2 regions of the Moraxella sp. HMSC061H09 genome follow, and region 2 is predicted to be linked to the other one. Evidence: predicted binding sites of a transcription regulator. Region 2 holds the regulator's gene; the other holds the start of a gene.
What was found. The regulator PhoB, encoded in region 2, activates phosphate uptake and scavenging genes when phosphate is short. The targets are predictions, from matches to a motif close to TGTCATNAANCTGTCATAA.

Region 1 (5,334 bases), on a different contig from region 2:
GTGGATGAAGCGTTGTCTCAGACGAATATTAAGTTATCAAACATAGACTGTTTGGCGTTTAATCGTGGTCCTGGTGCATTTAGTGGCATTCGCATTAATACCGCAGTGGTACAAGCTTTATCGGTGGCACATGAAACTTTGTGCGTAGGTGTTTCAAGTTTGACTGCACTGGCAGACACGGCACATCAGATACACCGATTTGCAGAATCATCGTACATCACGGCGGTTATGGATGCACGCCAAAATCAAGTCTATGCTGGTAATTTTATGATCAAACATGATAATATTCAGCCAATCGTAGATATCAGCAATGTCTATGGCAACGAATTTTTGGTAGATTATGGCAGTACCATGCCTGCTGATATTATCGTTGGTGATGGCGTATCTTTAATTAACACAAATGCCAATATTAAACTAAAACTTCAACCAACAGCAAGCGATATCGCTCGATTGGCTTGGGGTGAATATCAACAAGGTCATGCAGTGCGTGCAGAACACGCTTTACCTGTTTATCTTAGAGATAATGCTTGGAAAACTTTGGCTGAGCAAGGCAAATAACGACGATTGACCACTTTATCGTGATGTATTTGGTCAATGGTAGTATTTAATTTAACAGCCAATCAAGCCTTATTGGGCTGATGGTGTTCAAGTTGGTTGAAGCGGTGGCGTGTCTATTTTTTTATTTTTGAGATGATTGATGGATATTTTGCTGATTATCAAAGCGATCATAATGGGCGTGGTGGAAGGCATTGCTGAATTTTTGCCCATTTCAAGCACAGGGTATCTGATTTTGTCTGCAGATATCATGAATTTTTTAAGTGGTGAATTTCGCAATTTATTCATTGTATTTATTCAATTGGGTGCAATCTTAGCGGTCATTTATGATTATTGGGGCAGGCTTTGGGGTGCGTTCATAGGATTGGTGACAGGGCATTCACCAGATCTTACCAAGCCAAGACAGCTTGGCTTTTCTTTGATGATTGCAAGTTTGCCTGTGGTTGTGGTTGGTTTTACGATGGCGGATTTTATCACCAATGCACTGTTTCATCCTTTGGTGGTGGCAACCATGCTCATTTTAGGTGCATTGATTATCATTTATGCTGAAAAAAACCCTCGTCCAATCCACGCACCAGAAGCTGAAAATATCAGCTTTAAAACAGCACTTGGTATTGGTCTGTGTCAGTGCTTGGCATTGATTCCAGGGACGAGTCGTTCAGGTTCGACGATTATTGGAGCGCTGCTTTTGGGGACATCTCGCAAGGCGGCGACGGAGTTTTCTTTTTTCTTAGGCATTCCTGTAATTATTGGTGCTGCATTGCTTGATTTAATTAAGCATTTTGATGCAATACAGACCTTAACTGATTGGCTGATCTTGCTGATTGGGACGGGGGTGTCTTTTGTTATCGCACTTTTGTGCATTCGATTGATGGTGGCTTGGGTGAGCCAAAAAGACTTTATGATTTTTGCTTGGTTGCGAATTGCGACAGGTGTTTTGGTGTTGATTGCATTTTTTGGGTTTAATTATCAAATCCAAGCTTGAGTCATCCTTTTAAGTAATAAACTGACATTTTAGAGAGCGATTGTGCGATTATCATTGATTTATGACAAGCCAAATACCGTAGTAGATGAGCTTTTGTCTATCTGTCAGGCGTATGATTTGCCACTTGACTGGGTGGTACACCGGCACAATAAGCTCAATGATAAGCAAATTTTACAGTTGAAACAAACTGGCGATACACCCATCATCGCCATCTTAAAAAACACACCAACATTAATCAAAGTCGAAGACAAAACAATCATCAAATCTACACTAAATTGGTCAGCACTTCAGCATCGCATTGTGACAGCAGGGCGTAAATCAGAGCTAATTTTGCAGGCATGTAAACCTCAAGCAGGTATGACGGTACTAGATGGCACAGCAGGTTTTGGTCATGATGCCCTAATTTTGGCAAGTAGTGGCGCTCATGTGACTTTGTGCGAGAGCAATCCTGTGATGGCATTACTACTCTATTATGAATATCAGGCAATGGCTCAAGTGGCAAATTGGCAAGGACTTTTGGGTCGTATGGATATTATTTACAAAGATACCAGTGAGATGACAGGGGAATTTGACTGTGTGTATTTAGATCCGATGTTTCCCAAAGATAGCTATAAAGCCAAGGTAAATAAGCAGATGCAAGCGTTGCATGAATTGGCAGCACCACCAACACAATCAGAAGCACACCAGATTTTTTGTCGGTCGATGAACATGATTAAACCAAATGGCAGACTGATTATCAAAAGACCAATCGGCGCACCATATTTTGTTCAACAACCACCAAATCACAGCATTCAAAACGACGCATTAAGATTTGATCGCTATGATAAAAACGGATACTCAGCCTTACATCTGGGGTAATGATCATTTATCAATAGGCTGGTTATGAAAACCTATTTATTTGGGAGAATTTAAAATGGATGGCTGGATCATATGGGCATACCTTGCCTTAAATGTTTTGATATTAATACAAAATTTCACACAAAAAACTCGCATCAGAAAACTTGAAGATGCGTTGTTTGTCTATAAAAAACAAGAATGGCTTGAGTACGCACAATCGCAAGCAAATTTACCACAAGTCAAAGCCATCAAAGCCATTCGTGCCAAATTTCCAGAAATTAGCTTAAGGCAAGCCGTGCAGTTGTACGTCATGGTAAGCCCACCAAAGAATCACTCATGAAAAATCTTAAGACCCACGCACCCATGACGGTTAACGAAAAGTTCATTGCATGGTTGCAACTGACACGCTTTGATAAACCTGTTGGCACTGAGCTGTTATTACATCCCACGCTTTGGGCATTATTTTTGGTCTATGCAAGTAAAAATGCATTACCAAATTTTTGGCATATTGTGATTTTTGCCTTGGGAGCGATTTTGATGCGTGCTGCTGGCTGTGCCATCAATGATTTTGCTGACCGAAAGGTGGATGGACAAGTCAAACGCACCCATGCAAGACCTTTGGCAGACGGCAGGCTGTCACCAAAAACGGCAGTACTCACTTTTATTGGCTTATCATTATTGGCGGCGTGCTTGCTGTTTTTTTTACCCAAATCAGTTTTTTATTGGTCTTTGGGTGCGGTATTATTGGCATTTATTTATCCGTTTATGAAGCGATTTACCAATATACCGCAATTGGTATTGGCAGCAGCATTTGGCTGGGCAATTCCGATGGCATTTGTCGCTGTACAAGGTGCGCCTGATTTATGGACTTGGGTGCTATTTATTGCCTATATGTGCTGGACGGTTGCTTATGATACTGAGTACGCCATGTGTGACCGAGATGACGATCTTAAAATTGGTGTAAAATCAACCGCCATACTCTTTGGTAGATATGATGTCACAATTATCATAGGTTTGAACCTTATCTTTACGGTGCTGATGAGTGTTTCATTTTGGCATTATTTTGATGATTTGCCCAAATGGCTGTGCATTATGACATTTATGCCTGTGCTTGCGATGTTTTTTCGGCAATATCAGCTTATCGCCAATCGTGAACGCTTAGCGTGCTTTATCGCCTTTAAAGAAAATGTTTGGGTGGGGCGGTATATTTTGACCATGACGGTGATTTTTTGTTTGATTTATTTTAGATAATCTTATCATGTTATAAATTTATAAAAATTGACTGCCTATTATTTTCTGTTATTTTAAAGAAACTTTTTGGCATTTTGCTAAATTGTCATCAAATTGTCATAAACCAAATTTATAATTTGTACAGCTTAAGTAACTAAGCCACTGCATAAAAACCTTGGAAACTTAGGTTGTTTGAAGTGGTTTTTTCGTTTATCTTTGGTGAATTTATGGTAAATTCTACAAAACAAGCCACGCCGATAGCAGTCAATCTATTTTTTGGTTTGCTATTGGCTGGAATGAGTATCTATTTTATCCAATGGGGCTTGGTCTACACAATGCATCAGCAGGTGCTATTGTTTATGATTGCAAGTTTCTTTGGTATTTTTATGGCATTCAACATTGGCGGTAACGATGTTGCCAACTCATTTGGCACATCCGTGGGTGCAGGTACGCTATCAGTCACTCAGGCGTTGGCAGTTGCGGCAATTTTTGAGGTATCAGGTGCCGTTTTGGCGGGGGCAGCGGTCACAGATACGATTCGTAGCGGCATTGTTGATATCGGTCAATTGGGCGTTTCCCCAAATCAGTTTATTTACTTGATGCTTTCAGCACTCGTTGCAGCGGCATTTTGGCTATTATTTGCAACGAAGCGTGGTCTACCAGTATCAACCACACATGCCATTATTGGTGGTATTGTGGGCAGTTCAATCGTGCTTGGCATTAGTATCGGTGGGGTTGATTTTGCATTTTCAACGGTCAAATGGTCAAAGATTCGTGATATTGCACTTTCTTGGGTGATATCGCCTGTATTAGGCGGGGCATTATCATATTTATTATACAGTATTATTAAAAAAAATATATTGGCATATAATGATAAAGCGGAATTGGTCGTTAAGACCATTAAAGCCAAAAAAAAGGCACTTAAGCGTGAACAAAAAGAGTATTTTGAGACACTTGATGATAAAGAAAAGTTGCCATATACCAATGCACTGCTGCGTGACCAAGAGGCTTTTAAAGACGGTGATTGTCAGCGTGATGATTTAGAAACCCAATATTACCGTGCCATTTTTGACCTTGAACGCCGCCGTGACAATCTTGATACACTAAAGGCTTTAAAGACATGGGTGCCACTCATTGCCGCTTTGGGTGCGGTGATTATGACAGCGATGGTTGTATTTAAGGGTTTGGCAAATACAGGTTTACAATTATCCATTCTCCAAGCTGGTTTGGTGATGGGTATGCTGGGTGCTTTGGTATGGTTGACCGCTTTTATTTATACCAAAACCATTCGTGGTAAACATAAAGAAGCCTTAGGTAAAGCGACTTTTGTTATGTTCAGCTGGATGCAGGTATTTACAGCATGTGCCTTTGCTTTTAGCCATGGTTCCAACGATATTGCCAATGCAGTCGGTCCTTTTGTTGCCATTATGGATGTGATTAAAAATAACGCAGTTGAGGCTCAGGCAACGGTGCCAGCACCTGTCATGCTAACCTTTGGCGTTTCACTGATTGTAGGTTTATGGTTTATTGGTAAAGAGGTTATTCAAACAGTTGGTACCAACCTTACCGAAATGCATCCAGCTTCAGGTTTTTCAGCAGAGCTTGCAGCAGCTGCAGTTGTCATGGGTGCTTCTAGCTTGGGCATTCCTGTTTCAAGTACGCACATTTTGGTGGGCGCTGTGCTTGGTATTGGTTTGGTGAATAAAAATACCAATTGGCGTTTGATG
Region 2 (5,334 bases):
AGTAAAACCTGCAACGCCCATTTGCGTGCTTTCGGTGAGTATGGGATTTAGATTTTTGCCGATAATCAGCTCTGTTGAGCCGCCACCAATATCAACCACAAACCTTTGCTGATGACTTGGGCAAGTGTGCGATACACCCAAATAAATCAGCCGTGCCTCTTCTCGTCCTGAGATAATCTCAATATGCACAGGTAAAATATCATTAGCACGCACGATAAATTCTTGGCTATTGACAGCACGCCTTAGTGTATTGGTCGCCACGACACGCAACCGAGAATTATTCACATCACCCAAACGCCCTGCAAATCGTGTCAAGCATTCAATACCACGATCAATGACAGCCGATGATAAGTGATTGCATTCATCAAGTCCCATCGCCAATTGTACTTTTTCGCTCATCGAAGCGATGCGTCTGAGCTGATCGCCATGGCGTTCAGCGATGGCCAAGTGAATACTATTTGAGCCGATATCGATAGCGGCTAATTTTTCGGTATCTGATAGGGGCATCTATTATATCACTTATGTTGACAAGGTCTGTGTAGAGATGGTTTGAATTTTAGGGAAGATGATACGAAACATAGAACCGACGCCTTCTTCTGAGCTGATTTCTAGGCGGGCGTTATGCTTATTTAGCACATGCTTAACAATGGCAAGTCCAAGCCCCGTCCCACCTGTCGCACGGCTACGCCCACTGTCTACCCGATAAAATCGCTCAGTCAGCCGCCCAAGATGCTCGCCACCAATCCCAATACCATTATCCGTCACCGACAGATGTACATCGCCATCATCTTCTTCATAGATGATATCAATCATGCCGCCTGACGGTGTATATTTGATGGCATTTAAAACCAAATTAATAATTGCACTGTACAAATAAGCCTCAATGCCCAAAATATTTTTATCAGTGTCCAGATGAATATCAATCAGATGCCCAGCTTGATTGCTGGCAGACGCTTGATCAAACACCTGCATCAACAGGCGTGGCATGTTGACCTCAGCCATTGGCTTGGTTTCGTCACTTTCAAGGCGTGACAGCATAAGTAAATCATTGATTAAGTCATTCATGCGAATGGCTTGCTCGTGCATGAGTTTTAGTCCACGCATCCATGCAGGTTTAATATCATCAGTTAGTGTAAAATTTTCAAGATAACCCAAAATCACCGTCAAAGGCGTGCGTAATTCATGCGATACATTACCCACAAAGTCTGTCCGCATCTGCTCAAGCTGCTGCATGTGTGTATAATCTTTGATGATGACAGCACAGCGATTATCAACCAGTCGCATCAAGCTTAGATTTAGGACATTACCTATAATTGTAGGGTGATTTTGGTAAAACGAACTGGGCAAGCTTTGGTCTTGATAAATATCATAAAGCTTTTTAAATACGCTATTTTTAAATATCATACTTGGCAAGATAGGAGCATGCGTATCATTAGAGGTGATGGCAAGTAAGCTTTTGGCGGCAGGATTGATGTACTCAATTATCAAGCGACTCATATCCATGACCACAATACCATCGGTCAAATTCTCTACCAATAAACCAAAATCGACCGCAGAGTATTTCATCATGATTTATCCGAAAACCGATAACCTGTACCACGTACTGTTTGAATCAGTGTATCTGCCCCATAAGGTGCCAGCAGCTTACGCAGACGGCGAATATGTACATCTATCGTACGCTCATCAATATAAACATTACCACCCCACACTGCATCTAGGATCTGAGCACGTGTATAGGCTCGCTCTGAGTGCGTCACAAAAAAGCAAAGCAGACGGTATTCGGTAATACTCATAGTAATCTCAGTACCACCTGCCATAACTCTTTGACTGGCTGTGTTGATGGATAAATTGCCCACCTGCATCAGCTCTTTGCCCATGTCGATGCCTGTGCGACGAAGCACTGCCTTGACTCGGCTGATCAATTCTCGAGTACTAAAAGGCTTGGTAATATAATCATCAACACCAGCATCCAATCCATAAACTTTATTATCTTCTTCACCTTTGGCGGTGAGCATAATGATAGGAATGTCAGCGGTTGCTGGGTTTTTCTTGAGTCTGCGCGCAAAATCAATCCCAGACTCTCCATGTGGCATCATCCAATCCAATAAAATCAAATCAGGTTTTTCGTCGACCACAGCCACATAAGCACCTTGGGTGTCATAGGCTTGAACCACATCAAAATCTGATAAATCTAAAGTCCCTGCAATCAGCTCATTGATGGCAGGCTCATCTTCAACAACCAAGATTTTTGCATTCATAGATGACGAACTCCCTAAAACGGCTTTTGGGTAGATTGAATAAGGCTTTTGGGTAAGGGCTGAGTTAAATTGTAACATAAATATTGTCCGATAACAGCCACAAATCATGGCTTAATTCGTTTAACAAACTTTAATTAATTCATAAAAGTAAGAAGACATCGATCAAAATACGACACCTTTGATCGCCCCACCAAAGCTTGGGCCCAAGACAGAGAATCTTGCTTGATCAATCAGCCGTGACGACCAGCGATATAATCTGCCGTTGCTTGATTTTGCGGATTGTTGAAGATTTGGCTAGTTTCGCCCATCTCAATCATATCGCCCAAATACATATAAGCGGTGAAGTCAGAGCAGCGAACCGCTTGCTGCATGTTATGCGTTACGATTGCGATGGTATAGTCTTGTTTTAGATCATGGATCAGCTCTTCGATCGCACCTGTTGATATGGGGTCTAGTGCTGATGTCGGCTCATCAAGTAGCAACACTTCAGGGCGCGTCGCCACACTGCGAGCGATACATAGACGCTGCTGCTGACCGCCTGATAAAGATAGACCTGATTTTTTCAACTTGTCTTTTACTTCATTCCATAGGGCAGATTTTTGAAGTGCCCATTCAACGCGATCGTCAAGCTCAGATTTAGATAAATTTTCATATAACTTCACACCAAACGCCACATTATCATAAATTGACATAGCAAATGGGGTTGGCTTTTGAAACACCATGCCAACGCGCGCGCGTAGCAAGTTAACATCGACGCGGCTGTCTAAGATATTTTGGTTATCCAAGATAATCTCACCTGTTGCACGCATACCTGAGTACAGGTCATACATACGGTTTAGCGTGCGCAAAAGCGTTGATTTACCACAGCCTGATGGACCGATGAAGGCCGTAACTTTTTTATCCAAAATATCTAAATTGATATTTTTGAGCGCCTTATAATCACCATAATAAAAGTCAAGATTACGCACTTGTACTTTGGCGGCAGTTTGGCTTAGAGTTTTGTCATCAGTATTGCTATTAGTAAACGCTGTGTTCATGGTTGGATTTAGACTTTGGTTAAGTGTATTCATGTTGAGTTTTCCTTATATTTGGCAATTGTTCAAACACTTTGGCTATGTTGGCTAAGATCAATTGACTCTTAATGCGCTTTGGACGATAAAGCACGAGCGATGATGTTTAACAGTAATACCGCAAAAGTGATCAGTAGCGCCGCTGCCCATGCCAAAGCATGCCAGTTGTCATACGGACTCATCGCAAACTGATAGATGGTATTTGGTAAGTTTGCCATCGCTTGAGACATATCCGTGCTAAAGTATTGGTTATTTAGCGCGGTAAATAGTAACGGCGCAGTTTCGCCAGCAATACGAGCAAAAGCAAGCAGCACGCCTGTAATCACACCTGCTTTGGCGGATTTTAGGGTAATGTGGCTGACCAATTTATATTTTGGTGTGCCTAGTGCATAGCCTGCTTCGCGCAGGTTATTGGGCACAAGTAGCAGCATGCTTTCTGTGGTACGCACCACCACAGGAATCACAATCACCGCCAAGGCAACAACGCCCGCCCAGCCTGAGAATCCGCGACCTTGAACCATCAAAGCAAATACGAATAAACCAATCACAATAGAAGGTGCTGACAGCAAAATGTCATTCATAAAGCGCGTGGCACGACCAAGCCAGCCACCTTGGTCAAATTCTGCTAAGTACACGCCCGTTAAAATCCCAATCGGTGTACCCACCGCAAGACCAGCAAAAGAAATCATGATTGAACCGACAATGGCGTTACGCAGACCACCTTCGACCATCGGCGGTGGTGTATCCATACCAAACACAGGCATAGACATCAAGCCTTGGATACCTTGGGCAAATAATGTCACCAAAATCCAAGCCAACCAAAACAGACCAAAAGTCATCGCAACAACGGTCAATCCCATCGCAAAGCGGCTCACCGCACGGCGGCGATGATACTTTGGTATATGGATGCGATTGGCAAAATTTGCTTTTTCATTAATCATGGTATTATCCTTATTTTTCAACTCGCTTGTCGATCTTCATCAGCATAAGCTTAGAGGCTGATAATACAATGAAACTAATCACAAACAGAATCAAACCTAAGTGTAGCAGCGACGATAAGTGCATCTCGCTTGAGGCTTCAGCAAATTCGTTAGCCAAGGCTGAGGTGATCGATACCCCAGAAGTAAATAGGCTTGTATTGATATTAAAGGTGTTACCAATCAAAAAAGTCACCGCCATGGTCTCACCAAGCGCACGACCCAAGCCCAAAATCAGACCACCGACCACACCCGCTTTGGTATAAGGCAGCACAACTTTGGTAACAACTTCCCAAGTAGTCGCACCCATGCCATACGCTGACTCTTTTAGCAAATCAGGCACCACCAAAAACACATCGCGCATGGTCGCAGCGATGAATGGAATGATCATAATGGCAAGTACCAAACCTGCTGTGAAAAGACCGATACCAATAGGCGCACCAACAAACATCTGACCGATGATCGGCAGTCCTGCCAAATGATTGATTAGCCATGGCTGCACGGTATCACCGAACCAAGGGGCAAAGACAAACAAACCCCACATACCATAGATAATCGATGGAATACCAGCCAGCAGCTCAATGGCGATACCCAATGGCTTTTTTAGGAAGTTTGGGCAAAGTTCTGTCAAAAAGACAGCAATACCAAAACTGACTGGCACGGCAATCACGACCGCGATAATGGAGGTAACGATTGTGCCATAAATTGGTGCCAACGCACCGAACTGACCAGCGACTGGATCCCAGTTACTGCTGGTATAAAAATTTAAACCAAATTCGCGAATACTCGGTATTGCACCAAAGACTAGTGACAGCATGATACCGCCTAAAGTTAAAAGTACAAGCAGTGCAGACAGTTTGGTTGTCCAAACAAAAGCACCGTCAAGTCGCTTTTGGCGACTGAGTCTGGCGGCGAGTGCGGAATTTTGGGTGGTCATTTGGGAATTCCCCTGATTTTGCTAAATTGGCTGTATTTTAAGAAATAATGGGCTTGCCAATTCTGACAAGCCACATTTCAAGAAGTCATCGC

Region 1: a site for PhoB is predicted at 3,712-3,730, ahead of HMPREF2573_RS02590 (inorganic phosphate transporter). Genes of this name have one in related genera too.

Annotation. Positions count from the first base shown of each region.
Region 1 is NZ_KV796838.1:101,704-107,037, forward strand. Features, by position in the region: gene tsaB (tRNA (adenosine(37)-N6)-threonylcarbamoyltransferase complex dimerization subunit type 1 TsaB) at 1-558, shown strand, start outside; gene HMPREF2573_RS02570 (undecaprenyl-diphosphate phosphatase) at 698-1,540, shown strand; gene HMPREF2573_RS02575 (class I SAM-dependent methyltransferase) at 1,583-2,398, shown strand; gene HMPREF2573_RS02580 (hypothetical protein) at 2,454-2,717, shown strand; gene ubiA (4-hydroxybenzoate octaprenyltransferase) at 2,714-3,628, shown strand; gene HMPREF2573_RS02590 (inorganic phosphate transporter) at 3,796-5,334, shown strand, end outside.
Region 2 is NZ_KV796860.1:17,995-23,328, forward strand. Features, by position in the region: gene HMPREF2573_RS08375 (Ppx/GppA phosphatase family protein) at 1-507, opposite strand, end outside; gene phoR (phosphate regulon sensor histidine kinase PhoR) at 520-1,569, opposite strand; gene phoB (phosphate regulon transcriptional regulator PhoB) at 1,566-2,258, opposite strand; gene pstB (phosphate ABC transporter ATP-binding protein PstB) at 2,489-3,295, opposite strand; gene pstA (phosphate ABC transporter permease PstA) at 3,397-4,269, opposite strand; gene pstC (phosphate ABC transporter permease subunit PstC) at 4,280-5,242, opposite strand.